Regions from separate parts of the Streptomyces sp. NPDC031049 genome, predicted to be linked through region 2. Evidence: riboswitches for the same ligand, from Rfam matches in the RefSeq annotation. Region 2 holds a riboswitch; the other holds the start of a gene.
What was found. Region 2 has a riboswitch for glycine ahead of gcvT (glycine cleavage system aminomethyltransferase GcvT). Riboswitches for the same ligand answer to the same signal wherever they lie in the genome.

Region 1 (15,175 bases), on a different contig from region 2:
GGGCCCACTGGCCCATCAGCTCCATCGCCGCCTTGCCGTTGCCGACGGCGGCGGCCTGGCCGGTGGGGGTGGAGTAGGCGGCGCCGAGGTACCCCTTCTGGAACGGCTGGAGTCCGGCCAGCTCCTTCAGATGGCGTCCGGCCTCGATGAATCCGGGCCCGGTGAAGTCCTGCTCCTCGGCGGCCTTCTCCAGGGCGCCGGCTCCGGCGCTGCGCATGGCGAGGTAGGCCCAGTAGTACATGCCGGGCCACTTCTCCTTGCCGGCCAGCGCGATGGGCGTGATGTTCTCGGCCTTCAGCGCGCGCACGGCGTCCAGGAAGCCGCTCCAGGTGGTGGGCGGGGAGGTGATGCCCGCCTTCGCGAAGTGGGCCTTGTTGTACCAGAAGCCGACCATGCCGATGTCGAACGGGATGCCGTAGAGCTTCTGGTCGATCAGGTACGGCTCCTTGGCGACCGGCAGCAGGCCGTCGGACCACTCCTTCGTGCGGTCCGTGAGGTCCTCGACAAGCCCGGCGTCGACCTGCTGCCGCAGTACGCCGCCGCCCCAGGTGTGGAAGATGTCCGGGAGCTTCCCGGAGGCGGTCAGCGCCGTCATCTTCGACTTGTAGGCGTCGTTCTCCAGCTGGACGATCTTGACCTTGACCTTGGGGTTCTGTGCCTCGAACTTCTTGGCGAGGGCGGCCCAGACGTCCTTCGTCGGCTGGGTGGTGGAGATGTTCCACCACTCGATCGTCGTCGTTCCCGACGCCCCTTGGCCGGAGTCACCACCACAGCCGCTGAGTGCCGTCATGCCCAGGCCGGCCGCGGCCGAGGCCGCCAGGAAGCCGCGGCGGGACAGTGCCGGGTCGCCCATTGTGTACTCCTCGAGGGTTTTCGAAAGTTTCGGACTGAATCCAGAAAGCTGCGTTGCTGCCGCACCCTAGAGACAGCCTGTAATGGGTGACAACCCCTTGGGCGCCACCAATCTGCGACGGCCAGACCTCCGACGGGCACAGAAGGGACGCCTGTCGACCAATCAGGCCGACAGGCGTCCGAAAGTTTCGCCAGTTCAGTCGATCGTTACGAAGAGGCGTTCCGCTCCTCGAGCGCCACATTGAGTTCCAGGACGTTCACCCTCGGCTCGCCCATGAATCCCAGGGTGCGCCCCTCGGTGTGCTCGTCCACCAGCCGCCGCACCTCGGCGACGGGCAGCCCGTTGAAGTGGGCGACCCGGCGCACCTGGAGCCGGGCGTAGGCCGGGGAGATGTGCGGGTCCAGCCCGGACGCCGACGAGGTCACCGCGTCCGGCGGAACCTGCGAGGGCCGCACGGGGTGGCCCGGCAGGGAGTTCGCCGCGACGACCGCCGCTTCGGCCTCCCGGACCTGCCGGAGGAGTTCGGGATTGTCGGCCGCGAGGTTGGTGGCGCCGGAGACGACCAGGTCGTAGCGGGTGTTGAGGCTGTTGGTGGTCAGACCGTGTGCGGGCCGTCCCTGGAACCACCTCAGGTCCGGCTCCGGCGTCTTCCGGCCCGCCCGCAACGGCAGGTCGTACGGCTGCCCGATCAGGGACGAGCCCGCCACCCTGCCCTGCGACACCAGCTCCGAGCCGTTCGCCCGGTCCCGGAACAGGCCCTGCGCGACCCCGGTGACGGCCAGCGGGTAGACGACGCCGGTCACCAGGGTCAGCACCAGAAGGGCACGCAGGCCGGCGGCGATCAACCGGACGGTGCCGGCTGGGTTGTTCATGACGATCAGCACGCTTTCGGGGAGGTCCCGGCCGGTCACAGCCCGGGGACGAGGGAGAGGAGCAGGTCGATGAGCTTGATGCCGACGAAGGGGGCGAGCAGGCCGCCGAGGCCGTAGACGGCGAGATTGCGGCGCAGCAGCCGGTCGGCGCTCACCGGCCGGTAGCGGACGCCCCGCAGCGCGAGCGGCACCAGCGCCACGATGACCAGCGCGTTGAAGATCACCGCAGAGAGGATCGCGGAGTCCGGTGAGGACAGCCGCATGACGTTCAGGGTGTCCAGGCCCGGATACACGGCGGCGAACAGCGCCGGGATGATCGCGAAGTACTTGGCGACGTCGTTGGCGAGCGAGAACGTGGTCAGCGCGCCCCTGGTGATCAGGAGCTGCTTGCCGATCTCGACGATCTCGATGAGCTTGGTCGGGTCGGAGTCGAGGTCGACCATGTTGCCGGCCTCCTTGGCGGCCGACGTGCCGGTGTTCATGGCGACGCCGACGTCGGCCTGGGCGAGCGCGGGGGCGTCGTTGGTGCCGTCGCCGGTCATCGCGACCAGCCCGCCTCCGGCCTGTTCGCGTTTGATCAGCGCCATCTTGTCCTCGGGGGTGGCCTCGGCGAGGAAGTCGTCGACGCCGGCCTCCTCCGCGATCGCCCGGGCCGTCAGCGGGTTGTCGCCCGTGATCATGACGGTCCTGATGCCCATGCGGCGCAGCTCGGCGAACCGCTCGCGCATGCCCGGTTTGACCACGTCCTTCAGATGGACGACGCCGAGGAGCCGGGCCCCGTCCGCGTCCGCCACGGCGACCGGCAGCGGCGTACCGCCGGCCGCGGCGATGCGGTCGACGACACCCTGGGCGTCCGGCGGCATCACGCCGCCCCGCTCCCGGACCCAGGCGGTGACGGCGCCCGCGGCGCCCTTGCGGATCTCCCGGCCGCCGACGTCCACACCGGACATCCGGGTCCGCGCCGTGAAGGGGACCCACTCGGCGCCGGACAGCTCCCCTCGGTGCCGCTCGCGCAGTCCGTACCGCTCCTGTGCCAGGGCGACCACCGACCGGCCCTCGGGCGTCTCGTCGGCCAGCGACGACAGCTGTGCGGCAGCCGCCAGTCCGGCTTCCGTCGCCCCGCCGACCGGCAGGAACCCGGCCGCCTGCCGGTTGCCGAAGGTGATCGTGCCGGTCTTGTCCAGCAGCAGCGTGGAGACGTCTCCCGCGGCCTCGACCGCCCGGCCCGACATGGCCAGCACATTGCGCTGCACCAGCCGGTCCATGCCGGCGATGCCGATGGCGGAGAGCAGGGCGCCGATGGTCGTGGGGATGAGACAGACCAGCAGCGCCACCAGCACCACCATGGCCGGCCGCGTGCCCGCGTGACCGGCGAGCGGCGGCAGGGTGGCGCAGGCCAGCAGGAACACGATGGTCAGCGAGGCGAGCAGGATGTTCAGCGCGACCTCGTTCGGTGTCTTCTGCCGGGCGGCGCCCTCCACGAGGCCGATCATCCGGTCGATGAAGGTCTCGCCCGGTTTCGTCGTGATCCTGACGACGATGCGGTCGGACAGCACCCTGGTGCCGCCGGTGACCGCGCTGCGATCGCCGCCCGACTCGCGGACGACGGGCGCCGACTCCCCGGTGATCGCCGACTCGTCGACGGACGCCACGCCGTCGACGACGTCGCCGTCGCCGGGGATGACGTCACCGGCCTCGCAGACGACCAGGTCCCCCACCGTCAGCTCGGTCCCCGGCACGACGGTGCCGTCGGTCCGGCGGGCCACCGTGCCGGTCCTGGCCCGGCGCAGCGTGTCGGCCTGTGCCTTGCCGCGGCCCTCGGCGACCGCCTCCGCGAGGTTGGCGAAGAGCACGGTCAGCCAGAGCCAGGCGCTGATGGTCCAGCCGAACCCGTCGCCGGGGTCGGTGAACGACAGCAGCGTGGTGAGCACCGCGCCGGCCCACACCACGAACATCACGGGCGAGGCGGCCATGACCCGCGGGTCGAGCTTGCGCAGCGCCGCGGGCAGCGACCGGAGCAGCCGGCCGGGCCGGAACAGTCCCGTGCCGGCCCGCCGCGGGGGCGGCCGGTGGCCGGAGGGGGTGTCGCCGCGCGGGGCGCGGGCGGGGGTGAGCGTGGACATGGAGTCCTCGTGCTTCTCGGTACGGGTGGTCGTCACGCCAGTCCCTCCGCGAGCGGGCCCAGGGCGAGGGACGGGAAGTAGGTGAGGCCGGTGACGATCAGGACGGTGCCGGCCAGGACGCCGGCGAACAGGGGCTTGTCGGTGCGCAGGGTGCCCGCGGTGGCCGGCACCGGCCGTTGCGCGGCCAGCGAGCCGGCGAGGGCGAGGACGAACACCATCGGCAGGAAGCGGCCGAGCAGCATCGCGAGGCCGGTCGTGGTGTTGAACCAGTCGGTGTTCGCGTTCAGACCCGCGAAGGCCGAGCCGTTGTTGTTCGCTGCCGAGGTGAAGGCGTAGAGCACTTCGGAGAAGCCGTGCGGGCCCGGGTTCAGCATCGAGTGCGGCGGGGTCGGCAGGGCCATGGACGCCGCGGTGAGGACCAGCACCAGCGCCGGGGTGACGAGCAGGTAGAGGGCCGCCTGCTTGATCTCCCGCGGACCGATCTTCCTGCCGAGGTACTCGGGAGTGCGGCCGACCATCAGGCCGGCGAGGAACACCGCGACGACGGCCATGACCAGCATCCCGTACAGGCCGGAGCCGACTCCGCCGGGCGCGATCTCCCCGAGCATCATGCCCAGCAGGGCGATCCCGCCGCCCAGGCCGGTGAACGAGGAGTGGGCGGAGTCCACCGCGCCGGTGGAGGTGAGCGTCGTGGACACCGCGAAGAGCGACGAGCCGCCGATGCCGAAGCGCACCTCTTTGCCTTCCATCGCGCCGCCGGCCGCCTGGAGGGCGGGGCCGTGGTGGGAGAACTCGGTCCACATCATCAGGGACACGAAACCGAGCCAGATCGCGGCCATCGTGCCGAGGACGGCGTACCCCTGCCTGAGCGAACCGGTCATGAGGCCGAAGGCGCGCGGCAGGGAGACGGGGATCAGCAGGACCAGGAAGATCTCGAAGAGGTTGGTGAACGGTGTCGGGTTCTCGAACGGGTGGGCGCTGTTGGCGTTGAAGTAGCCGCCGCCGTTGGTGCCCAGCTCCTTGATGGCCTCCTGCGAGGCGACGGCACCGCCGTTCCACTGCCGGCTGCCGCCGGTGAACTGCCCGGCCTCGTGGATGCCGGAGAGGTTCTGGACGACGCCGCTCGCCACCAGTACGACGGCGGCCACGGCGGCCAGCGGCAGCAGCACGCGGGTGACGCCGCGCACCAGGTCCGCCCAGAAGTTGCCCAGTCCACCGGAGCGGGACCGGGCGAAGCCCCGCACCAGGGCGGCGGCCACGGCCATGCCGACGGCGGCGGAGACGAAGTTCTGCACGGCCAGACCGGCGGTCTGCACGACCTGGCCCATGGTCTGTTCGCCCGCGTAGGACTGCCAGTTGGTGTTGGTCACGAAGGACACGGCCGTGTTGAAGGCCTGCGCCGGTGCGACGGAGTCGAAGTGCGGTGCGCCCGGCAGCACGCCCTGGAGCCGCTGGAGGAGGTAGAGGAACAGGACGCCTACGGCGGAGAAGACGAGCACGCCGCGCAGGTACGCGGGCCAGCGCTGCTCCGCGTCCGGGTCGGCGCCGATCCCCCGGTAGATCCACTTCTCGGCCCGCCGGTGGTTGCGGGCGGTGTAGACCCTGGCCAGGTGGTTTCCGAGGGGGATGTGGGCGATGGCCAGCGCGCCGAGGAGGGCCAGCAGTTGCAGCACGCCGGCGAGTACGGGACCCATGGCTGTTCTCAGAACCTCTCCGGGAAGATCAGGGCGAGGACGAGATAGCCCAGCAGGGCGACGGCCACGACCAGGCCGACGATGTTCTCGGCGGTCACAGCTTCGTCACCCCTTTGGCGACGAGGGTTACCAGCGCGAAGGTCGCGATCGTGATGACGACGAAGGCCAGATCGGCCATCGTGGGCTCCTGGATGAGGTGTGTCGGAGTGGGACGCTCCGAGAAAACCTCGCCCCTGGCCGAATCCGACCGTTGTTGACGGCTCCGATACGTCACCGTGCACGCCGTTGACGGCTTTCATACGACGCCGGTGCCTGCTCGCTGACACGTACGACGCCGGTGCCTGCTCCGTGACGCGAGGGGCGCCGCTGGCCGCAGCTGCCGTCAGCCGCGTCCGGTCCTGTGCCGCCGACTCCGGCGGGGCGCGCGCACCAGGACGTGACCGAGGCTGATCTCCCCGGTGACCGTCACGCGCAGCACCTCGGGGACGTCCGGGCCGGTCCCCCGGCGTGCTCTGCCGCTCTCCCTCACCGTCGCATGACTCATCGCCAGCGAGTCCGTGTCCACCACGATGCCGGGGCGGGTCACCAGCCTCAGCAGTCCGCCGTGCACGTCGAGGTCGAGGGCGAGGGCGCGGTGCGTGATCACCGCGTCCGTGAAGTCGAGCGTCACCTCTCCCCACTGCGACCGGATCTCCATCCGCCGCGGCACGACCCATCCGTCGCCCCGCCGGACCGACGCGTGCACCTGCTCGATCCGCACGACGTCCTTCGCCGCGGTCGGCGCCCCGCCCGCCGTGTCCGGCAGGTCGGCCGTCAGGCGGGCCAGCTCGCCCAGCGTGCGCGCCGACAGCGCGGCCTCCACCCGCTGGTCGAGTTCCTCGGCGGTCAGCCGCCCGTCGCCCGCCGCCGCGCTCAGCACGTCCACGACCCGGTCCCGCTCCGCGTGCGACGCGCGCAGCCCCAAGGACCCACCCGCCGGCAGCGACTGTCCCGTCATCGTCCACCCCACCCTTCCCCAGCCCTGACGTTATATCGCGTTATACCCAACGTCCGGCCCCACGTCCACCGTTCCCCGGTGTCCGCCCTATCGTGACCGGCATGCAGTCCTACACGATCGGCCAGGCGGCGCGGCTGCTCGGCGTCAGCCCCGACACCGCACGCCGCTGGGCGGACGCGGGCCGGCTCACCACCCACCGCGACGACAGCGGACGACGGCTCGTCGACGGCCGGGACCTCGCCGCGTTCTCGGTGGAACTGGCCGGTTCCGGCACCGACGAGGACACCCCGTACACCTCGGTCCGCAACTCCTTCCCCGGCATCGTGACGGCGATCAAGCTCGGCGACGTCGCCGCGCAGGTCGAGATCCAGGCCGGCCCGCACCGGCTCGTCTCCCTGCTGACCCGGGAGGCCGTCGAGGAACTCGGCCTGGAGGTCGGCATGGAGGCCACCGCCCGCGTGAAGTCGACAAACGTCCATATCGACCGCACCTGACCCGCCACCGCCCACCGCCACCGCCCGCGCCCCTGTCACTCCGTAGAAACGCACATGCGAGCCCACCAGCACATCGGGCTCGCTCATGCGATGCGACAGGAGACATACGACCCGCAGATGCGGAAGTATGATCGGCGTGTCGGAGGAGACGTGCCCGTCGCCCGGCCTGGCCGGCCGCGAGCCGTCCGGCCCGGTCGACGCCCGGTCTCCCCAGGATGTGAGGAGTGGCCCTGTGACGACCCGTTCCGCGCGCCGCCGCACGCACCGCGTCCTGCCGGCCCCGCGGACGCCGCGGAGCCTGCGGGCACCGCGGAGCCTGCCGGCGCTGCGGCCCGTGCTGGCCGGGACCGCCGCGCTGCTGGCCCTGAGCGCCTGCGCCCCGTCCGGTCCGGAAGCCGCCGATGCCGGTGCCGGCTCCGGGACGAGCGGTTCGTCCGGGCGGCTCTCGGGCACGGTGACGGTCTTCGCGGCCGCCTCGCTCAAAGAGAGCTTCAGCACCCTCGGTGAGCGGTTCGAGAAGGAGCACCCGGGCACGCGGGTGACGTTCAACTTCGGCGGCAGCGACAGCCTGGCCGCCGGCATCACCAGTGGCGCACCGGCGGACGTGTTCGCCGCCGCCAGCACCAGGACGATGCAGACCGTCAGCGACGCGGGCGACGCCGCCGGTCCACCGGCCACCTTCGCCCGCAACCGGCTCGAGATCGCCGCCCTGCCCGGCAACCCGGCCGGGATCACGTCCCTCGGCGACCTCACCAGGCCCGGCCTGAAGGTCGTCCTGTGCGACGCGGCCGTGCCCTGCGGCGCCGCCGCGCAGCAGGCGCTCGAGGCCGCGGACGTGGCGCTCACGCCGGTCTCCTACGAGGAGGACGTCAAGGCCGCTCTGACAAAGGTGCGGCTGAAGGAGGCCGACGCCGCCCTGGTCTACCGCACCGATGTGCGCGCGGCCGGCGACAAGGTGGAGGGAGTCGCCTTCCCGGAGGCGGCCGAAGCCGTCAACGACTATCCGATCGCCCCGCTCGAGCACGCCCCCAACCCCGAGGCCGCCCGGGCCTTCGTCGACCTGGTCCGCTCCCCCGAGGGGCAGCGGGTGCTGACCGGCGCCGGGTTCCTGACGCCGTGACCGGCTCGCGCGCGAAGCCCCGCGGCACGCCCCGCAGCGGCCGGCGGGCACCCCTGCCCCTGCTCGTCCCTGCGGTGGCCGGCCTGGCGTTCCTGCTGCTGCCACTGGTCGCCCTGCTGGTCCGGGCCCCGTGGAGCAGCCTCCCGGAGCAGCTGACCAGCGCGGAGGTGTGGCAGGCCCTGCGCCTGTCGCTGGTGTGCGCCACGTCGGCGACCCTGCTCAGCCTGGTCGTCGGCGTCCCGCTGGCCTGGCTGCTGGCCCGCACCGACTTCCCCGGTCGCGGCTTCGTGCGTGCCCTGGTGACGCTGCCGCTGGTGCTGCCCCCGGTGGTCGGCGGGGTCGCGCTGCTGCTGGCGTTCGGCCGCAACGGCGTCATCGGCCAGTACCTGGACGCGTGGTTCGGCGTCACACTGCCGTTCACCACCACCGGCGTCGTCCTCGCCGAGACCTTCGTGGCCATGCCGTTCCTCGTCATCAGCGTCGAGGGCACCCTGCGGGCCGCCGACCCGCGCTACGAGGAGGCCGCCACCACCCTCGGCGCCTCCCGCTTCACCGCGTTCCGCCGTGTCACGCTGCCGCTGATCGCGCCGGGCATCGCGGCCGGAGCGGTGCTGGCATGGGCCAGGGCGCTGGGCGAGTTCGGGGCGACGATCACGTTCGCGGGCAACTTCCCGGGCCGCACCCAGACCATGCCACTCGCCGTCTACCTCGCCCTGCAGAACGACCCGGCGGCGGCGATCGCCCTCAGCCTGGTGCTGCTGGCCGTCTCCATCGCCGTACTGGCCGGACTCCGCGACCGCTGGATGACCCCCTCATGACCCACCCCGAGCCGACCGCCACCGAAGCCGCGCCCGCCGACGCGGGCGCCGAGGGCCTCCACGCCCGCCTCGTCGTCGACCGCGGTGCCTTCCGCCTCGACGTCGCCGTGACCGCGGCCCCCGGCGACGTCGTGGCACTGCTCGGCCCCAACGGCGCCGGCAAGACCACCGCCCTGCGCGCCCTGGCCGGCCTCGTCCCGCTCACGGACGGTCATCTGCGCCTGGACGGCAGCGCCCTCGACGGGACCCCGCCGGAGGCCCGCCCGGTCGGCGTCGTCTTCCAGGACTACCTGCTCTTTCCGCACCTGACCGCGCTCGACAACGTGGCCTTCGGCCCACGCTGCCGGGGCGCGAGCAGGGCTCGGGCCCGTGCGGAGGCCGCCGTCTGGCTGGAGCGGATGGGCCTGGCCGACCACGCCGGCGCCAAGCCGCGCCGCCTCTCCGGCGGTCAGGCGCAGCGCGTGGCCGTCGCCCGGGCCCTGGCCACCCGCCCGCGGCTGCTGCTGCTGGACGAGCCGCTCGCCGCGCTCGACGCCCGCACCCGGCTGGAGGTGCGGGCCCAGCTGCGCCGTCATCTGGCCGAGTTCGAGGCCGTGGCCGTCCTGGTCACACACGACCCGCTGGACGCCATGGTGCTGGCCGACCGGCTGATCGTCGTCGAGCACGGCCGGGTCGTCCAGCAGGGCACCCCGGCCGACATCGCCCGCCGGCCCCGCACCGACTACATCGCCCGGCTCGTCGGCCTCAACCTCTACCGGGGACGGGCCGAGGGCCACACGGTGCGCCTGGACGCGGGCCCCGCCATCACCACCACCGAGGACCTCACGGGCCCGGTGTTCGTGGCCTTCCCACCCGGCGCCGTGACCCTGTACGGGGAACGCCCCGCCGGGTCCAGTGCCCGCAACGTCTGGCGCTGCGAGGTGGCCGGCCTGGAGACCCACGGCGACCAGATCCGCGCCGACCTGACCGGCGAACTCCGGCTCGCCGCCGACCTCACGACGGTCGCCGCCGCGGAGCTGGGCCTCCACCCGGGCGCACCGGTGTGGGCGACGGTCAAAGCGGCACAGGCCCACGCATACCCGGCATGACCGATGCTCCGGGCTACCGTGCCCCCATGAGCCTGAGCATCCGCAACCAGCTCCCCGGCACCGTCACCGCCGTCACCGCGGGCGAGGCCATGGCGACGGTCGGGGTCCGCCTCACCGGCGGCCAGGACCTCACCGCGGCGATCACCCGGGAGGCGTGCGACGACCTGGGGCTCGCCCCGGGCAGCGCCGTCCGCGCCCTGGTGAAGTCGACCGAGGTGTCGCTGGCCACCGGCCCGGTCGAGGGTCTGTCGATCCGCAACCGCCTCCCCGGCACGGTCACCGCCCTCACGGCGGGCGAGGCGATGGCGTCCGTCCGGGTCGCCGTCGAGGGCGGCGACCTGACCGCCGTGATCACCCGGGACGCCGCCGACGCCCTCACCCTGACGACGGGAAGCTCCGTCGTCGCCCTGGTCAAGTCCACGGAGGTCTCCCTCGCGGCCGGGTGACGCGCACCGCAGACGCGAACGCACAAGGGGCCCCGCCGCGCGGGGCCCCTTGTCGGTGCACGTCGCCGTGGACCGGCGGACCGGTCAGTCCTCGTACGCGTCCAGCGGCGGGCAGGAGCAGACCAGGTTGCGGTCGCCGAAGGCCTGGTCGATGCGGCGCACCGGCGGCCAGTACTTGTCGGCGGCCGAGACCCCGGCCGGGAAGACGGCCTCCTCACGGCCGTAGGCGTGCTCCCAGTCGCCGCTCAGCGCGCCCGCGGTGTGCGGCGCGCCCCGCAGCGGGTTGTCGTCGGCGGGCCACTCGCCCGAGGCGACCTTCTCGATCTCCGCGCGAATGGCGATCATCGCCTCGCAGAACCGGTCCAGCTCGGTGAGGTCCTCGGACTCGGTCGGCTCGATCATCAGCGTGCCGGCCACGGGGAACGACATCGTCGGCGCGTGGAAGCCGTAGTCGATGAGCCGCTTGGCGACGTCGTCGACGCTGACGCCGGTCGCCTTGGTCAGCGGGCGCAGGTCGATGATGCACTCGTGCGCGACGAGTCCGCCCGGACCGGTGTAGAGCACCGGGTAGTGCGGCTCCAGCCGCTTGGCGATGTAGTTGGCGGACAGCACGGCCACCTGCGTGGCCCGCTTGAGCCCCTCGCCGCCCATGAGCCGGACGTACGCCCAGGAGATGGGCAGGATGCCCGCGGAGCCCCAGGGAGCCGCGGAGACCGGCCCCACGCCGGTCTCCGGGCCGGCCGCGGGCTGCAGCGGGTGGTTCGGCAGGTACGGCGCCAGGTGGGAGCGTACGGCCACGGGGCCGACGCCGGGACCGCCGCCGCCGTGCGGGATGCAGAACGTCTTGTGCAGGTTCAGGTGGGAGACGTCGCCGCCGAAGTGGCCGGGCTTGGCGAGGCCGACCAGGGCGTTGAGGTTGGCGCCGTCGACGTAGACCTGGCCGCCCGCGTCGTGCACCCGCGCGCAGATGTCGGCGACGTGCTCCTCGAACACGCCGTGCGTGGACGGGTAGGTGATCATCAGCACGGCCAGCTCGTCGCGGTGCTGCTCGATCTTGGCCCGCAGGTCCTCGACGTCGATCTCGCCGTCCTCGGCGGTCTTGACGACGACGACCTTCATGCCGGCCATGACGGCGCTGGCGGCGTTGGTGCCGTGCGCGGAGGACGGGATCAGGCACACCGTGCGCTGCTCGTCGCCGTTGGCCCGGTGGTAGCCGCGGACGGCGAGCAGACCGGCCAGCTCGCCCTGCGAGCCGGCGTTGGGCTGGAGGGAGACCTTGTCGTAGCCGGTGACCTCGGCGAGACGTTCCTCCAGCTCCCGGATGAGGGTGAGGTAGCCCTGCGCCTGCTCGGCGGGGGCGAAGGGGTGCAGCTGTCCGAACTCCGGCCAGGTGACCGGCTCCATCTCGGTGGTCGCGTTGAGCTTCATGGTGCAAGAGCCCAGCGGGATCATGCCGCGGTCCAGCGCGTAGTCGCGGTCGGCGAGGCGGCGCAGGTAGCGCAGCATCGCCGTCTCGGAGCGGTACTGGTGGAAGACCGGGTGGGTGAGGTAGTCGTCGGTGCGCAGCAGCGCCTCGGGCAGCGCGTCCTCGGTCGCCGCGTCCAGCGCCTCGATGTCGCCCTCGACGCCGAACGCCGCCCACACGGCGCCGACCTGGGCGCGCAGGGTGGTCTCGTCGCAGGCGAAGGAGACGTGGTCGGCGTCGACCAGCCGCAGGTTGACCCCGTTGTCGCGGGCGGCGGCGGCGACCTCGGCGGCCCGGCCGGGCACCCGGGCGGTGACGGTGTCGAAGTAGGAGCCGTGGACGATCTCCACGCCGCCGGCCGCCAGGCCGGCGGCGAGGATCGCGGCGTAGCGGTGGGTGCGGCGCGCGATGGTGCGCAGGCCCTCGGGACCGTGGTAGACGGCGTACATCCCGGCCATGACGGCGAGCAGCACCTGGGCGGTACAGATGTTGCTGGTGGCCTTCTCGCGGCGGATGTGCTGCTCGCGGGTCTGAAGCGCGAGGCGGTAGGCGCGGTTGCCGTCCACGTCGACGGAGACGCCGACGAGGCGTCCGGGCAGGCTGCGGGCCATCTTGTCGTGGACGGCCATGTAGCCGGCGTGGGGGCCGCCGAAGCCCATGGGTACGCCGAAGCGCTGGGTGGTGCCGACGGCGATGTCCGCGCCCAGCTCGCCGGGGGACTTCAGCAGCGTGAGCGCGAGCAGGTCGGCGGCGACGGTGACGAGCGCGCCCAGCTCGTGCGCCTGGTCGATGACCGGCTTGATGTCGCGTACGGCACCGGAGGCGCCCGGGTACTGGATCAGGACGCCGTTGATCTCCCGCTCGGCGACCTCGGCCGGGATGCCCTCGCCGAGGTCGGCGACGACGACCTCGACGCCGGTCGGTTCGGCGCGGGTCTGGATCACGGCGATGGTCTGCGGCAGCGCGTCCGCGTCGACCAGGAAGAGGCCCTTCTTGTTCTTGCCCATGCGCCGGGACAGCGCCATCGCCTCGGCGGCGGCGGTGCCCTCGTCCAGCAGCGAGGCGCCGGAGGTGGGCAGGCCGGTGAGGTCGGCGACCATGGTCTGGAAGTTCAGCAGGGCCTCCAGTCGGCCCTGGGAGATCTCCGGCTGGTACGGCGTGTACGCGGTGTACCAGGCCGGGTTCTCCATGACGTTGCGCAGGACGACCGGAGGCGTGAACGTGCCGTAGTAGCCCAGGCCGATCATGGAGTCCAGGACCTGGTTGCGGTCGGCGAGCGAGCGCAGCTCGGCCAGCACCTCGGGCTCGGTGCGGGCGCCCGGCAGGTCCAGCGCCTCGGCGTTCTTGATCACATCCGGCACCGCGGCGGCGGTCAGCTCGTCCAGCGAGCCGTAACCGACCTGCGCGAGCATCTTGGCCCGGGCCTCGTGGTCGGGGCCGATGTGGCGCTGCTCGAAGGGCGTTCCCTGTTCGAGCTCGGAGAGCGGGGTGCGATGGGCGGTCATTGCGGAGGCCTCCTGGTCTGACGACCTTCGAGGGGCACCACGGCGCGGGTACCCGGACGGCCTCCCCCTCTGTCATCTCAACCTGAGAGCTTCACCGGGCCACCCGAGGGCTCCCGGCTTTCACCGTCGGTGAGAGCGGAAGCCGTCGACACCCGCTCTGCTTTCCAGAGTGACCTCGTCCGTGCGGTACAGGGGCCTGAGAGATTCCGGGGAGGATTTGCTCCTTCGGCGCCCCCGATGGTTTCGGAGGACTCTCCCGCACGGGGTCAGCAGCCGCTGCCAGCCTACCAGCGAGGTCAACGCCCGTACCCTCGAGTGGCCGTCATCACGAATGTGCCGTTTTGTAGTGCTTACGGATGATTTACCGGGCCGGATTCACCGGATGGCTTGCGACCACGTGGAGGGACCGTGCGCACCGACATCGATCCGCGCAATCTGATCGGCCGCAAGGCGTTCGACCGCAACGGCACCAAGATCGGCACGATCGACGAGGTCTACCTCGACGACGCCACCGGCGTACCCGAGTGGGCGGCCATACGCACCGGCCTGTTCAGCAGGGACGCCTTCGTCCCCCTGGAGCCCAGCGAGCTGGTCGACGGCACCCTGCGCGTGCCCTTCGACCGGACCCTGATCAAGGAGGCCCCCGACTTCGGCGTCGGCCGGCACCTCTCCCCCGAGCAGGAACTCCAGCTCTACCACCACTACGGTCTCGACGTGGCGGCCCCTCCCCCGCCCCCCGACCACGACTTCGGCAAGCTGGCGGGCTCGGAGGAGACCTGACCCCCCTGCCGGGCCACGCACCCGGGGCGTCCACCCGAGCCGGGCCGGGACGCGGTCACACCGGCCAGGCCGGCCGAGCAGGCCCCCTGCCGGGCCGGGACGCGTCATCCGGGCCGGCCCGGAGCCGCGGACGCGGCGGCCTCCGGACCGTCGGCGTCGTCGGACGCGCGCCGCCCGTCCCACGCGCCGGGCCCCACTCGCGCACCCGCTCCACCGGAACCACTGAGTCCGTCTCCCCCGTGACCTTCACCCTCGGCACCCCCGTCGGCCCCGTCCCCCTGCCCTGCCCTGTCGATCCCCTCGGCCCCCGCGATCCCACCGGCCCCGCCTGCTCTCCGGGGCACCAGTGGCAGCGGGTCCGCCGGCTCCAGGCCGGGGTCGTCGACCCGGAAGGTCCGCACCCGCCCCGGCTCCCCGTCGGGTGTCTCGAACCGCACGGTGACCCGCCCGAGGCCGCTGCCCTGCACCCAGCCGTGCCCGTACCCGGCGTGCCGTACGTCGTGTCCCGGCGGCCACCGGCGCTCCACCGGCGGGTGCTCCCCCGGGCCGGGGGAACCGGCCGCCCCGACCGGCGCCTCCTCGGCGGGGCGCTCCGGCTCCGTCGGCTCCTCGTCGGCCGCCCGCTCCCCCGCCGCCTGTGCGAACAGGTCCTCCTGCGTGTAGTCGGCGAGCCCGGTGACGCCGACGCCGAGCAGCCGCACCCCGCCCGTGGTGTCCACCGAGTCCAGCAGCCGCGCCGCCGCCTCCCGGACCACGGCGGGATCGTCCGTGGGCCCGCGCAGCGTCTCCGACCGGGTCAGGGTGGAGAAGTCGTACCGCCGCACCTTGAGCACGATGGTCCGCCCGGACAGCCCCGCCGCGCGCAGCCGCCGCACGCAGCGGTCCGCCAGCCGCTGCACCTCCAGGCCCACCCGCAGCCG
Region 2 (15,175 bases):
GGCCGTTAACCTGCTGGCATGACCGTACATCTGGAAGTGGCCGACGGCGTCGGCACGCTGCGCCTGGACCGTCCGCCCATGAACGCGCTGGACATCGCGACGCAGGACCGGCTCAAGGAACTCGCCGAGGAGGCCACCCGGCGCGAGGACGTGCGCGCCGTGGTGATCTACGGCGGCGAGAAGGTGTTCGCCGCGGGTGCGGACATCAAGGAGATGCAGGTGATGGACCACGCGGCGATGGTCCTGCGCGCCCGCGCCCTCCAGGACTCGTTCACCGCGGTGGCCCGCATCCCCAAGCCGGTGGTGGCCGCGGTCACCGGGTACGCGCTCGGTGGCGGCTGCGAGCTGGCGCTCTGCGCCGACTTCCGTATCGCCGGGGAGAACGCCAGGCTGGGCCAGCCGGAGATCCTGCTCGGGCTGATCCCGGGCGCGGGCGGCACCCAGCGCCTGTCCCGGCTGGTCGGCCCGTCCAAGGCCAAGGACCTGATCTTCACGGGCCGGCAGGTCAGGGCCGACGAGGCGCTGGCCATCGGCCTGGTGGACCGGGTGGTCCCGGCCGCCGAGGTGTACGAGCAGGCCCACGCCTGGGCCGCGCGCCTGGCGCAGGGACCGGCGATCGCGCTGCGCGCGGCGAAGGAGGCGGTCGACACCGGCCTGGAGACCGACATCGACACCGGCCTCGCGGTCGAACGGAACTGGTTCGCGGGACTGTTCGCCACCGAGGACCGGGAACGCGGGATGCGCAGCTTCGTCGAGGAGGGCCCGGGCAAGGCCAAGTTCCTCTGAGTTGACGCGATGTCTGATACGGGTCCCTCGATGGAGCGGTTTATGGCAGCCTTAACGCAACCTTAAGTCTGCTGCGTCGAGGGAGCCCGTCGATTGCCCCCAGCCGAGCCGAAGCCGCAGGTCGGCAAGGTTTCAGCCGACCCTGAGATGCCTGTGGCATATGTCGAAGGACTCGACCGGAATGAAGGCTTCCGGGGGGTGTATTCCCCGGGAACCGCCCCGGAGCGCCTCGTTGACGGCCATCATGGTGGCATGGCGGGGCTGGAGGGTACGGAACAGCCGCGGGGAGCCGGACGTGCGGCCGCGGCGCGCTGGTCGCCGGCGGTCGAGGACGAACGGGCGCTGAAGGCGCTGGAGTTGTTCGGCAACCCGACGGAGGACGAGGTTCCGTTACCGTCCCGTCCCGAGTCCGCGGCCACCGCCCGCCGGCTGGCCCAGGTGGTGATCCTGCGGCAGTGGGGATTCCCGCCCAGACTGGCGGAGGACGCCGTCCTCCTCGTCTCGGAACTCGTGGGCAACGCCGTCCGGCACACCGGCGCACGCGTCTTCGGCCTGCGCATGCGGCGCCGGCCCGGCTGGGTCCGGATCGAGGTCCGCGACCCCTCCCGCGGGCTGCCGTGCCTGATGCCGGTGCAGGACCTGGACATCAGCGGACGCGGCCTCTTCCTCGTCGACAAGCTGTCCGACCGCTGGGGGGTCGACCTGCTGCCGCGCGGCAAGACCACGTGGTTCGAGATGCGCGTCGCGGACCGCTAGCCGGCGTCCACCGGCCCGGCCGCCGCACCGCCGGACAACGGCATCTCCCGCAGGGGTGAGCGGAGTTCACCAACACGCCACCCAAGGGTGACGGTCCACCGTCCGCCGCCGCGGACCCGTGATCGTACTCACCATGATCACCACTCGTCTGCGGCGCCGCTCCGCCGCCGCCGTCCTGTCCCTCGCGGCCGTCCTCACCACCTCGGCCGCCACGCCCACCGGGACCACGCCCACCGGGACCACGGCCCCCGCGAAGGCCGTCGCGCCGGCCTGCCCCACCTTCGACGACAAGCTCAAGGCCGCCGCCGACCGCCGCGTCGACCTCGGCCGCATCACCCCGGAACCCGTCTGGCGCACCACCTGCGGCACCCTCTACCGCAGCGACAGCCGGGGCCCCGCGGTCGTCTTCCAGCAGGGCTTCCACCCCAAGGACGTGGTCAACGGCCAGTACGACCTGGAGAAGTACGTCCTGGTCAACCAGCCCTCGCCGTACGTGTCCACGACCTACGACCACGACCTGTACAAGAAGTGGTGGAAGGCGGGCCACAACTACTACATCGACGCCCCCGGCGGCATCGACGTCAACAAGACCATCGGCGACTCCCACAAGTACGCCGACCAGCAGGAGGTCGCCTTCCCCGGCGGCATCGACCGGCAGTACATCATCGGCGTCTGCCCGGTCGACAAGGAGACCAAGGTCGAGATCATGGGCGAGTGCGAGAGCAACCCGCACTACAAGCCCTGGCACTGACCCGCCCACGCCGCCCTACCGGGGGCTGAGCAGCGCCTCCGACCCCACCGGCAGATACCCGGCCGCCCGGAACGCCCGCAGGCTGCGGGCGTTCCCCGCGGACACCTGCGCCCACACGGGCTCGCCCCCGGCGAGCTGCCGGGCCGCCGTCGCCAGGGCCCGCCCCAGCCCCCGGTGCCGTACGTCCTCCGCCACCTCGACGGCGACCTCCAGCCGCCCGGCGATCCCGCGCCCCAGCACCAGGACACCGCCGTCGGCCGTCCACACCCGCACGTCGTCGCGGCGCCGCCGCGAGCTGACCACCCGGGGGTGGGCGGGGTCCCCGACCTCCTCCAGCGCCACCTGCGGCTCCCCCTCCAGCGGGGCCGCCACCGTCATGACGTCGATCGTGTCGCAGCCGCGCCCGGTCCGCTCCATGAAGGCCGCCAGGAACCGCGGGTTCATCGTCGCGGCCAGGGCATCGCAGTCCAGTGCGCGCAGCGTCGCGCGCACCCACTCGGGGTCCTCGTCCGTGAAGACCACCGAGTGCGCGGTGAAGGCCAGCACCCCCGCGTCACGCCCGCAGCACTGCGGCACCACGGTGGTGCCGCCGTCCGCCGGCGGGAACACCCCGCGCGCCGCCGCCTCCAGGACATCCCGCAGCCTGCCCGTCACCACGACCTCCCCGACCCCCTGCCGCCCGCCTGGGCGTCCGGCCATACCGTTAGTCTGACCTGCGTCAGTAGGACGATCGAAGCATGAAATGAGGGGCGGATCGGTGGCGGACATCGAAGAAGCACGCAAGCAGTTCGACCGGATCGACGCCGACGGCGACGGCTACATCACCCCGGCGGAGTTCAAGGCCGCCCTCGCCCAGGGCGGCGACTGGAACGTCACCGAGTCCGTCGCGGAGGCCATCATCAACAGCCGCGACCTCGACGGCGACAAGCAGATGTCCTTCGACGAGTTCTGGACGTACCTGAACAAGTGACGCCCGGCTGACGACGCTTGCCGGGGGCGCGCCTCGCGCAGCCCCCGGCCCACGTCCGCAGTACCGCCCCGGTCGCGCCGTCGGCCGCGTTCCGGTCCGGTGGGTCGTCGGGGCCCGCTGTCAGCACTCGATGATGTTGACCGCCAGCCCGCCCCGCGCCGTCTCCTTGTACTTCACGGACATGTCGGCGCCGGTGTCCTTCATGGTCTTGATGACCTTGTCCAGGGACACCTTGTGGCTGCCGTCGCCGCGCATCGCCATCCGGGCCGCGGTCACCGCCTTGACGGCGGCCATGCCGTTGCGTTCGATGCACGGGATCTGGACCAGGCCGCCGACCGGGTCGCAGGTCAGGCCGAGGTTGTGCTCCATGCCGATCTCGGCGGCGTTCTCCACCTGCTCGGGGCTGCCGCCCAGCACCTCGGCGAGCGCGCCCGCCGCCATCGAGCAGGCCGAGCCGACCTCGCCCTGGCAGCCGACCTCGGCGCCGGAGATGGAGGCGTTCTCCTTGAACAGCATGCCGATCGCGCCGGCGGCGAGCAGGAAGCGGATCACGCCCTCCTCGTCGGCGCCGGGCACGAAGTTCATGTAGTAGTGCAGCACCGCCGGGATGATCCCCGCCGCGCCGTTGGTGGGGGCGGTGACGACCCGGCCGCCGGCGGCGTTCTCCTCGTTCACCGCCATCGCGTAGAGGGTGATCCACTCCATGGCGAGAGCCTGCGGGTCGCCCTCGGAGCGCAGCTTGCGGGCGGTGTTGGCGGCGCGCCGGCGGACCTTCAGGCCGCCCGGCAGGATGCCCTCGCGGGACATGCCGCGCGAGACGCACTCGCGCATGACCCGCCAGATCTCCAGCAGCCCCTCGCGGATCTCGTCCTCGCTGCGCCAGGCCCGCTCGTTCTCCAGCATCAGGGCGGAGATGGACAGGCCCGTCTCCCGGGTCAGGCGCAGCAGCTCGTCACCGGTGCGGAAGGGGTACTTCAGCACGGTGTCGTCGAGCTTGATGCGGTCGGCGCCGACCGCGTCCTCGTCGACGACGAAGCCGCCGCCCACCGAGTAGTAGGTCTTCGACAGCAGCTCGGTGCCCTCGGCGTCGTACGCCCACAGGGTCATGCCGTTGGCGTGGTAGGGGAGGGCCTTGCGGCGGTGCAGGACCATGTCCTCGTCGAAGGAGAACGGGATCTCGTGCTCGCCGAGGAGGCTGAGGCGCCCCGCGGTCCGGATCGTCTCGACGCGTTCGTCGGCCGTCTCCACGTCCACCGTGCGCGGTGAGTCGCCCTCCAGGCCGAGCAGCACCGCCTTGGGCGTGCCGTGGCCGTGGCCGGTGGCGCCGAGGGAGCCGTACAGCTCGGCCCGTACCTTCGCGGCCGAGGTCAGCAGCTCCTCGTTGCGCAGCCGCCGGGCGAACATGCGGGCCGCGCGCATCGGGCCGACCGTGTGGGAGCTGGACGGGCCGATGCCGATCGAGAACAGGTCGAAGACCGAGATGGCCACGGTGACTCCTCAATACGGGGGTGGTGCAGAGGGGGAGGCGGTGCGGGGCGCAGGCGCTCGCTTGTGGCGGCCCTGCGCCCCGACAGCCTGTTCGTTACTTGTTCAGACCCGGGTACAGCGGGTGCTTGTCGGCCAGGGCCTTCACCCGGGCCTTGAGGGCCTCGGCGTCGTGGGACGGCTTGAGGGCCTCGGCGATCACGTCCGCGACCTCGGCGAAGTCCTCGGCGGTGAAGCCGCGGGTCGCCAGGGCCGGCGTGCCGATGCGCAGACCGGAGGTCACCATCGGCGGACGCGGGTCGTTCGGCACGGCGTTGCGGTTGACCGTGATGCCGACCTCGTGGAGACGGTCCTCGGCCTGCTGGCCGTCCAGCTCCGAGTCGCGCAGGTCGACCAGGACCAGGTGGACGTCCGTGCCGCCGGTGAGGACGGAGACGCCCGCGGCCTTCGCGTCGTCCCGCACCAGGCGCTCGGCCAGGATGCGGGCCCCCTCCAGCGTACGACGCTGGCGCTCGGCGAAGTCCTCGCTCGCGGCGACCTTGAAGGCGACCGCCTTCGCGGCGACCACATGCTCCAGCGGACCACCCTGCTGACCGGGGAAGACGGCCGAGTTGATCTTCTTGGCGAGGTCGGCCGTGCTCAGGATCACACCGCCGCGCGGGCCGCCCAGCGTCTTGTGGGTGGTGGTCGTCACCACGTGGGCGTGCGGCACCGGGTTCGGGTGCAGACCCGCCGCGACCAGACCGGCGAAGTGCGCCATGTCGACCATCAGGTACGCGCCGACCTCGTCGGCGATCCGGCGGAACTCGGCGAAGTCCAGCTGCCGCGGGTAGGCGGACCAGCCGGCCACGATCAGCTTCGGCCGGGACTCCTTGGCCAGCCGCTCCACCTCGGCCATGTCGACGAGGCCGTCGTCGCCGACGTGGTAGGCGACGACGTTGTACAGCTTGCCGGAGAAGTTGATCTTCATGCCGTGGGTCAGGTGCCCGCCGTGGGCGAGGTTCAGACCCATGATCGTGTCGCCGGGCTTGAGCAGCGCGAACATCGCGGCCGCGTTGGCCTGGGCGCCGGAGTGCGGCTGCACGTTGGCGTGCTCGGCGCCGAACAGCGCCTTGATCCGGTCGATGGCGATCTGCTCGACCACGTCGACGTGCTCGCAGCCGCCGTAGTAGCGGCGGCCCGGATAGCCCTCGGCGTACTTGTTGGTCAGGACCGAGCCCTGGGCCTCCATCACCGCGACCGGCGCGAAGTTCTCGGAGGCGATCATCTCCAGGGTGGACTGCTGGCGGTCCAGCTCGGCGTCGACGGCGGCGGCGACGTCGGGGTCGAGCTCGTGCAGGGGGGTGTTCAGGACGGACATCGGCGTGACTCCTCAGCCGGCGGCGTAGGCGGTGTACTCGTCGGCGGAGAGCAGGTCGGCCGGCTCCTCGGTGACGCGCACCTTGAACAGCCAGCCGCCCTCGAAGGGCGCGGAGTTCACCAGTGACGGGTCGCTGACGACGTCCTCGTTGACCTCGGTGATCTCACCGGAGACGGGGGAGTACAGGTCGGACACGGACTTCGTCGACTCCAGCTCGCCGCAGGTCTCGCCCGCGGACACGGTGTCGCCGACCTCGGGGAGCTGGACGAAGACGACGTCACCGAGCGCGTTGGCCGCGTGCTCCGTGATGCCGACCGTCGAGACGCCGTCCTCGGCGGCCGACAGCCACTCGTGCTCCTTGCTGTAGCGCAGCTGCTGGGGGTTGCTCATGGCCTGAATTCTCCTGTACGCGGGAAAAATGCTGGTGAGTGGGGGTGTGACGGGTCGGAACCGCGGTCACCGGTGATGAGCGGGACACCTGCGGGGCGGCGCCGGGCGGACCGTACGCCGGTACCCCGCGGGCCCAGTGTCTACTTCTGGCGCTTGTAGAACGGCAGCGCCACGACCTCGTACGGTTCGTGGCTGCCTCGGATGTCCACGCCCACCCCGGGCGTGCCCGGCGCCGCGTGCGCGGCGTCGACGTACGCCATCGCGATCGGCTTGCCCAGCGTCGGCGACGGCGCGCCCGAGGTGACCTCGCCGATCACCTCGCCGCCGGCCACGACCGCGTACCCGGCGCGCGGCACCCGGCGGCCCTCGGCGACCAGGCCCACCAGGACCCGGGGCGGCTGCGAGGCGGCGCGCTCGGCGGCCTCGGCCAGCGCCGCGCGGCCCACGAAGTCGCCTTCCTTCTCGAACTTGACCACCCGACCGAGGCCGGCGTCGAACGGGGTCAGCGAGGTCGTCAGCTCGTGCCCGTACAGCGGCATGCCCGCCTCCAGGCGCAGCGTGTCCCGGCAGGACAGGCCGCAGGGGACCAGGCCGGCCGTCTCGCCCGCCTTGGTCAGCGCCTGCCACAGCTCCACGGCGTGCTCCGGCTTCACGAACAGCTCGAAGCCGTCCTCGCCGGTGTAGCCGGTGCGGGCGATCAGCGCCGGGACGCCGGCCACGGTGCCGGGCAGGCCCGCGTAGTACTTCAGCCCGTCCAGGTCGGCGTCGGTCAGGCTCTTGACGATCCCCGGCGACTCCGGGCCCTGCACGGCGAGCAGCGCGTAGGCGTCCCGGTCGTCGCGCACCTCGGCGTCGAAGCCGGCGGCGCGCTCGGTCAGCGCGTCCAGCACCACCTGGGCGTTGGAGGCGTTGGCGACCACCATGTACTCGGTGTCCGCCAGCCGGTAGACGATCAGGTCGTCCAGGATGCCGCCGTCCTCGCGGCAGATCATGGTGTAGCGGGCGCGGCCGGGCTTGACGCCGCCGATGTTGCCGACCAGCGCGTAGTCCAGCAGCGCGGCGGCCCCCGGGCCGGTGACGGTGATCTCGCCCATGTGCGAGAGGTCGAAGAGACCGGCCCGGGTGCGCACGGCGGTGTGCTCGTCGCGTTCGGAGCCGTAGCGCAGCGGCATGTCCCAGCCGGCGAAGTCGGTCATGGTCGCGCCGAGCGAACGATGCACGGCATCGAGCGCGGTGCGGCGGGGTTCGGTACTGCTCATCGGTCGGTCGTCTCCCAGGGCATGACGCGAAACGGGCGAGGTGAGTCCTCCCCATCTGTCATCGGAACCTGAGAGGTTCGCCATGACCGCCGTCGGGCGGGCGGCCAGGACTTGCACCTTGGGTGGGGCCGCCGCGGCGGCCCGCTTTTCAGATGTGCCTCGCCCGCGCGGTAACGGGGCCTGAGAGATTCAAGGGAGGGACTTGCTCCTTCGGCGCCCCAGCACGAGTACGACGACTGGCTGGGAACTCTCCCGCGCGGATTCAAACGGCCGGTATGCAGTTGGCGGGCACATCATTGCACGCATCGTCCGCTCGTGGCAGAGCAAGCTCTTTGTGACCGGGTTGTGGCAGCACGCACACGAAAGCGCGAGACTCCCGCATTACCTTCTCTTTACACTCGACGGGGACGGGAACGCGTGAACCGCCCCAGGGGAGGACGATCACGGTGAACAGGACCACGGCGTACGCCACGACCTCGGGGCTGGCGCTGCCCAAGCAGCCCGCCGCCCCGGCCCGCCGGGCGTGCGCCGACCAGAGCGCACCCGTCGTCCGCGACCTGCGGGAGAGGGCCGGCCGCAGTCCGCGCGCCCTGCTGTTCGGGCCCGGCGACGTCGTCGTGGTCACGGGCCTGCCCGGCAGCGGCAAGTCCACGCTGATGCGGCGCACGGTGCGCGGCGTGCGCATCGACTCCCAGGACACCCGCGACCGCTGGGACCGCCGCACGCCCCGCCTGCTGCCGTACGCCCTCTACCGCCCCCTGGTCCGGCTCGCCCACTACGCCGGGCTGCGCCGCGCGCTGCGCTCCGGCGAGGGCGTCGTCGTCCACGACTGCGGCACCCAGGCCTGGGTGCGGGCCTGGCTGGCCCGGGAGGCGCGCCGCCGGGGCACCGGCCTGCACCTGCTGCTGCTCGACGTGAGCGCCGAGGCGGCCCTGGCCGGACAGCGCGAGCGCGGCCGGGGCGTCTCCCGGTACGCCTTCCGCCGGCACCGCGCGGCCACCGACCGTCTGCTGCGCTCCGCCGCCGAGGGCGTCCTGCCGCGGGGCTGTGCCTCGGCCGTCCTGCTCGACCGCCCGGCGGCGGACACCCTGCGCCGCATCGGCTTCACCGGCTGACATCCGCGGGGGCGCCCGCGAGGCCTGCGGGGCGCGCCCGGCGCGCGGGGCGTGCTCGGCGCGCGGGGCCGGCGGGCGTCCGCGGAGGTTCGGGACCGGCGGCGGGGCCGGTCGCAGGGGGCGGCGGCGTCCGCGGAGGGTGCGGGGCCGGCGGGTGTACGGGCGACGGGGGCGCCGGCGGCCTCGCGGGTTAGCCTTTTCTGCCACAGCAGCGGTTCGACCAGGCGGTAGGAGAAGATGGACTTCCCAGCTGGCTCCCCGGACTTCCCGGACCCCTCGGGGTTCCCGGGCGCCCCGGCGGGCTTCCCGGCGCAGGCGCACCCCCAGCCGCACGGCGGATGGCCGGGCAACGAGCTGGAGGAGGTGCTGTCGGCCGCCCTCGGCGCGCCGTCCGCCGGCGGCCGTGTCGTCGAGGTGCTCGGACGCAGCTTCGTCTGGGTGCCGCTGCCGTCCGGCGGCGGCCCGGACAGCGGACCGCTGGACCTGCCCGGCATGGAGATCGAAGGCCAGGCCTACGTCCCGGTGTTCAGCTCCGAGGAGCAGTTCCGCCAGGTCGCCGGGGCGCACATGGCGTACGCCATCGCCCCCGCCGCGGAGTTCGCCCGCGGGCTGCCCCCGCAGGTCGGCATCATCGTGAACCCGGAGGGCACGGTCGGCATACCCCTGCCGCCGCCCGCCGTCGCCGAGCTGTGCCGGGCGGGCCGCACCCCGCTGGACGGCCCGGCGGGCGGCGGCCGGGTCCGGCTGTTCGAACCGGACTGGCAGGACGACCCGGTCGGCTTCCTCTCCGCCGCCTCCGCCGAATTCGACGCCGTCGGCGTGGTCCGCACCGCCCGCCGCTGCCTCGCCGCGATCGAGACCGCCGACCCGGTCCTGTTCGTCGGCGTCGAACTGACGCACTGGGAGGGCGACGCCCGCGCGCTGCCGCTCGAGGCCCTGGGCCGCGCCCTGGCCGGGGCCCCCGCACCGTGGCCGGTCAACCTGGTCCTCCTGGAGGCCGCCGAGGACCCGGTCTGCACCTGGCTGCGGGAGCGGGTACGCCCCTTCTACGAACGGCGCTCGTGAACGCGCACCCGCCCGCGCACAAGTGAACCCGAGCTCCGAGGCGCCCCCCGGTCCGCGGAGCCACTTAAGCTGGTTTCATAACCGGGGAGACCTCCAGGAGGGGCGATACACGTGAGCGCCAGCGGCACCGCGACCGGCCAGGTCGAGCACATGCTGCGCCAGGTGACGCCCGGGCGCTACGACGCCTACGAGGCGCTCCTGCGCGCCCTCGCGACCCCCGCCTCCGGCCAGGTGTGGATGCTGCTGTGGCACGGCCAGGCCGGCTCCCCGGACGCCCAGTACGGCCGCATGGAGGTCGACGGGGCCGGCTACGCCCCCTGCGTGACCTCCGCCCAGGAGCTGTCCGCCAGCGGCTGGAACCGCTCGTACGAGGTGGTCGACGGCCTGGAAGTGGCCCGCGCCCTCTACCCCGACCACTACGGCCTGTGGCTCAACCCGCACGCACCCGGCGGCGGCGTCGGCATCCCCTGGCTCGATCTGCGCCGCATCGCCACCGGACTGGACCGCCAGCCCGCCGGGCCCCTGCGGCTGTCCGAACCGGCCATCGAGATCCCGCAGTTCTACGCCCTGCTCACCCAGAACGCCCACCGCACCCCGGCCGTCCGGTCGCTGCGCCGCGCCTGGGTGCAGCCGGCCCTCGGAGCGCCGTATCTCGCCATCGGCCTGGACGTGTACGACACCTCCCCGCCGGCCGTGGACGCGGTACGCGCGATGATGCAGCAGTCCATCGGCGCCGTCCCCGACGGGCTGCCGGTGTCCACGGTGGCGATGTCCGACGCGTACGACCCGGTCGCCCTGTGGCTGCGGGCCAACGCCCGGCCCTTCTACGACCGCGAGGCCCACGGCGCCGCCCCCGCCGGCGGCTACGGATATCCGCCGGCGCCCGGCCACCAGCCCGGCGCCGCCGCCCCCGGTGCCTACTGACCGTCCGCTCCTCGGACGGCTCCGGCGGGACCCGCCGCATTTCGGGACGCCCCGGCCTGACCGCGTGTGACCTGCGAACTCCTTTCCGTGTCAGCCGAGTTAACCGCCCACACCCTTGATGTACCGGAAGCATCCGATTTATCGAGTGTTCAGATCTCAGGTAGGTATCACCGCTATCCGGACTGTTCTCCGGGGCGTGTCCCGTCTGTAGTGTTCAGGCGGTCAACAATGCATTCCCTTCAGCGGAACCCGGAGTGGCCTCCCTATGCGCATATCCAGATCCCGCGCCGCCAGGGCGATCACGGCCGCGTTGGCGGTCGGCCTGATCGCCACCGGCTGTGCCAGTGAACGAGACAAGGAAGACTCGAAGGGCGACAAGGACACGTTCGTGTTCGGTGCCCCGGGTGACCCCGCGTCGCTGGACCCGGCCCTCGCGAGCGATGGCGAGACCTTCCGGGTCACCCGCCAGGCCTTCGAAGCGCTCATCGAGCACGAGCCCGGTGGCACGAAGCTCGTCGGCGGCCTCGCCGAGAGCTGGGAGAGCAACGACAAGGGCACGGTCTGGACCTTCAACCTGCGCAAGGGTGTGAAGTTCCACGACGGCGAGACGTTCAACGCCGCCGCCGTGTGCGCCAACTACGACCACTGGTTCAACTGGACGGGCACCTACCAGTCCAGCGCGGTGTCGTACTACTGGCAGAAGATCATGGGCGGCTTCGCCAAGAACGAGGACCCCGAGACGCCCGAGGCGAACTACAAGTCCTGCACCGCCAAGGACGAGAACACCGCCGTCATCGAGGTCAAGAAGCCGTCGGCGAACCTGCCCGGCGGGTTCTCGCTCCAGGCCCTGGCCATCCACTCGCCGAAGGCCATCAAGGAGTACGAGAAGCAGGAGGCGAAGGCCGCCGGCGACGCCATCTCGTACCCCAAGTACAGCCAGGAGGCCGGGCTCGTCGCCGGCACCGGCCCGTACAAGATCGCGAAGTGGAACAAGGGCAACAAGGAAGTCACCCTCACCCGCTTCGACGACTACTGGGGCGACAAGGCCAAGGTGAAGAACCTGGTCTTCCGCACCATCGACACCGAGGACGGCCGCCGCCAGGCGCTCCAGGCCGGTGACATCGACGGCTACGACCTGGTCTCGCCGGCCGACGTCAAGACCCTGGAGAACGAGGGCTTCCAGGTCCCGACCCGTGGTGTCTTCAACCTCCTCTACCTCGGCATGACGCAGGAGAAGAACCCCGCGCTGAAGAAGAAGGAGGTCCGCGAGGCGATCGCGCACGCCATCGACCGGGAGAACCTCGTCAAGACCCAGCTGCCCGAGGGCGGCAAGGTGGCCACGCAGTTCATGCCGGACACCGTCGCGGGCTTCTCCGAGAACGTGAAGAAGTACCCCTTCGACACGGCCAAGGCCAAGCAGCTCCTCGGTGACGCCGGCGAGAGCGGCCTGAAGATCGACTTCTGCTACCCGACCGAGGTCACCCGCCCGTACATGCCTGCCCCGCAGGACCTGTTCGAGCTGATGAAGGCCGACCTGGAGAAGGCCGGCATCACGGTCAACCCCAAGCCCATGAAGTGGACCCCGGACTACGTGGACGCCACCGAGGCGGGTGCCTGCCCGCTGTACATGCTGGGCTGGACCGGTGACTTCAACGACGGCTACAACTTCATCGGCACCTGGTTCGCCCACTACGACAAGGCGTGGGGCTTCAAGAACGACAAGGTGTTCGAGGCGGTGAACGCCGGTTCCGAGTTCGCCGACCCGGCGCAGCGCACCGACGCGTACAAGAAGGCCAACGAGGCGATCATGGACTACCTGCCGGGTCTGCCGATCTCCTCGTCCCCGCCGGCCATCGCGTTCGGCAAGGACGTCAACCCGCCGAAGGTCTCCCCGCTGACGCAGGAGAACTTCGCGGAAGTCTCCTTCAAGTAAGCGGAAAGACAGGCATCACCCACGGGTCCGTTCGGCTGCTGCACCTCGGCGGCCGGGCGGACCCGTTCATGAAGGCACACTCGTAAGAAAGGGGCATGCGGGGTGTTGCGTCTCGTCGTACGACGACTGCTCCAACTCATTCCCACCCTGCTCGGCCTGTCGGTCCTGCTGTTCCTCTGGCTCAACCGACTGCCCGGCGGACCCGCCTCAGCGATCCTGGGGGAGAAGGCCACCGCGGCCGAAGTGGCACGCATCAACCGTGCCCTGGGGCTCGACGAGCCCCTGCACGTGCAGTACTGGCGCTTCCTGAAGCGGATCGCCGAACTCGACCTGGGGACCTCGACGCAGACCGGGCAACCGGTCTGGGAGGAGTTCACCCTGCGTTTCCCGGCCACGGTCGAACTGTCCGTGACCGCCATGATCATCGCGATCGCGGTCGGCGTCCCGCTGGGCTACTTCGCCGCCCGCAACCGGGGCGGCTGGCTGGACGTCACCGCCGTCTCCGGCTCGCTCGTCGGCATCTGCATCCCGGTGTTCTTCCTGGCGCTCATCCTCAAGGGCGTCTTCGCGGTCAACCTGGGGCTCTTCCCCAGCTACGGCCGGCAGTCCACCGGCATCGACGCCACCGACGTGACCGGCTTCGCCATTCTGGACGGCATCCTCACCGGGGAGTTCGACGCCTCCCTGGACGCGCTCCATCACCTGATCCTGCCCGCCATCACGCTGGCCTCCATCCCGCTCGCCGTGATCGTGCGCATGACCCGCGCCAGCGTCCTGGAGGTGCTGGGCGAGGACTACGTCCGCACCGCCGAATCCAAGGGTCTGCGGCGGCGCGTGGTGCGTGAGCGGCACGTGATGCGCAACGCCATGCTGCCGGTGGTCACCGCGGTCGGTCTGCTGACCGGATCGCTGCTGTCGGGCGCCGTCCTCACCGAGTCCGTCTTCTCCTTCGGCGGGATCGGCTCCTTCATCCGGACCGCGATCGACGGCCGTGACTATCCGGTCCTGGTCGGCTTCATCATGTTCATCGCGATCACGTACGTCCTGATCAACCTGCTGGTGGACGTGGCGTACAGCCTCATCGACCCGAGAGTGCGGGTGCACTGACGTGAGCACCACCAAAACCGAGAAGATCCAGCGCCTCGCGGAGCTCACCGCACACAACGAGTCCACGACCGGCGCCAGCCTGTGGCGGGAGGCCTTCCGCCGGCTGAAGTCCAGCAAGATGGCGATCATCGGCGCCGCCATCATCGCCGTGTTCGTCGTCCTCGCCGTCATCGGCCCCTGGGTGGCGCCCTACGCCCCCACGGCACAGACCTGGCGCGGTGAAGTCCTGGTGAACCAGGGCCAGTTCGTCGGCCCGCGCGGTGACAACTGGTTCGGCCTGGACCACCTGGGCCGGGACATGTTCTCCCGCATGCTGGTCGGTGCCCGGCAGACGCTGCTCGTCGGTGTCGTGGCGACCCTGATCGGACTGACCGTCGGCTTCCTCATCGGCGGCCTCTCGGGCGCCGCCGCCACGCTGGGCGGCGAGCCCGGCAAGCGGCTGGACTCGCTGATCATGCGCGTCATCGACATGATGCTGGCGCTGCCCTCCCTGCTGCTGGCCGTGTCCGTCGCCGCCGTCATGGGCCAGTCCCTGACCACGGTGATGATCGCCGTCGGTGTCGTCCAGGTGCCGATCTTCGCCCGGCTGCTGCGCGGCTCGATGCTCGCCCAGGGCGGCACCGACTACGTCCTGGCCGCCCGTGCCCTCGGCGTGCGCCGCCGCCGCATCGTCGTCACGCAGATCATGCCGAACTCGCTGAGCCCGGTGATCGTGCAGGCGACGCTCTCGCTGGCCACCGCGATCATCGAGGCCGCCGCGCTGTCGTACCTGGGGCTCGGCAACCCCGACCCGTCGGTCCCGGAGTGGGGCGTCATGCTGGCCCAGGCCCAGCGCTTCTTCGACAACGCGCCGATGATGGCCGTCTACCCGGCGGTCGGCATCATCATCACCGCCCTCGGCTTCACCCTGCTCGGCGAGGCCATGCGGGAAGCCCTCGACCCGAAGCTGCGGAGCTGAACCACCATGCCACTTCTCTCAGTCGACGAACTGACCGTCACCTTCGGCGGACAGCACGGCCGCAAGGCCTCCCGCGCGGTCGACGGCGTGTCCTTCTCCGTCGACCAGGGCCAGGTCGTGGGACTGGTCGGCGAGTCCGGCTGCGGCAAGTCCGTCACCTCCCTGGCGCTGATGGGCCTGCTGCCCCGCAAGGGCGTCGAGACCGGCGGCCGGGCCGACTTCGACGGCACCGACCTGCTCACCATGAGCCCCAAGGCGCTGCGCGACCTGCGGGGCAGCCGCATGGCCATGATCTTCCAGGACCCGCTGTCCTCCC

Region 1: another riboswitch for glycine. It lies ahead of gcvP (aminomethyl-transferring glycine dehydrogenase); the one in region 2 lies ahead of gcvT (glycine cleavage system aminomethyltransferase GcvT).

The regions. Positions count from the first base shown of each region.
Region 1 covers NZ_JBVIGC010000011.1:264,793-279,967, forward strand. The annotation lists gene ACZ45Q_RS20620 (extracellular solute-binding protein) at 1-853, opposite strand, end outside; gene ACZ45Q_RS20625 (potassium-transporting ATPase subunit C) at 1,060-1,725, opposite strand; gene kdpB (potassium-transporting ATPase subunit KdpB) at 1,761-3,848, opposite strand; gene kdpA (potassium-transporting ATPase subunit KdpA) at 3,881-5,542, opposite strand; gene kdpF (K(+)-transporting ATPase subunit F) at 5,551-5,640, opposite strand; gene ACZ45Q_RS20645 (DUF1707 SHOCT-like domain-containing protein) at 5,925-6,539, opposite strand; gene ACZ45Q_RS20650 (TOBE domain-containing protein) at 6,641-7,033, shown strand; gene modA (molybdate ABC transporter substrate-binding protein) at 7,332-8,153, shown strand; gene ACZ45Q_RS20660 (ABC transporter permease) at 8,150-8,971, shown strand; gene ACZ45Q_RS20665 (ABC transporter ATP-binding protein) at 8,968-10,059, shown strand; gene ACZ45Q_RS20670 (TOBE domain-containing protein) at 10,086-10,505, shown strand; gene gcvP (aminomethyl-transferring glycine dehydrogenase) at 10,590-13,475, opposite strand; glycine riboswitch at 13,650-13,744, opposite strand; gene ACZ45Q_RS20680 (PRC-barrel domain-containing protein) at 13,884-14,255, shown strand; gene ACZ45Q_RS20685 (DNA polymerase IV) at 14,360-15,175, opposite strand, start outside.
Region 2 covers NZ_JBVIGC010000025.1:61,319-76,493, reverse strand. The annotation lists gene ACZ45Q_RS31320 (enoyl-CoA hydratase/isomerase family protein) at 19-786, shown strand; gene ACZ45Q_RS31315 (ATP-binding protein) at 1,039-1,542, shown strand; gene ACZ45Q_RS31310 (ADP-ribosyltransferase) at 1,676-2,293, shown strand; gene ACZ45Q_RS31305 (GNAT family N-acetyltransferase) at 2,309-2,992, opposite strand; gene ACZ45Q_RS31300 (EF-hand domain-containing protein) at 3,051-3,263, shown strand; gene ACZ45Q_RS31295 (L-serine ammonia-lyase) at 3,384-4,751, opposite strand; gene glyA (serine hydroxymethyltransferase) at 4,846-6,108, opposite strand; gene gcvH (glycine cleavage system protein GcvH) at 6,121-6,498, opposite strand; gene gcvT (glycine cleavage system aminomethyltransferase GcvT) at 6,639-7,757, opposite strand; glycine riboswitch at 7,803-7,915, opposite strand; glycine riboswitch at 7,916-8,022, opposite strand; gene ACZ45Q_RS31275 (AAA family ATPase) at 8,204-8,872, shown strand; gene ACZ45Q_RS31270 (enhanced serine sensitivity protein SseB) at 9,110-9,937, shown strand; gene ACZ45Q_RS31265 (enhanced serine sensitivity protein SseB C-terminal domain-containing protein) at 10,049-10,861, shown strand; gene ACZ45Q_RS31260 (ABC transporter substrate-binding protein) at 11,127-12,794, shown strand; gene ACZ45Q_RS31255 (ABC transporter permease) at 12,897-13,901, shown strand; gene ACZ45Q_RS31250 (ABC transporter permease) at 13,903-14,859, shown strand; gene ACZ45Q_RS31245 (ABC transporter ATP-binding protein) at 14,866-15,175, shown strand, end outside.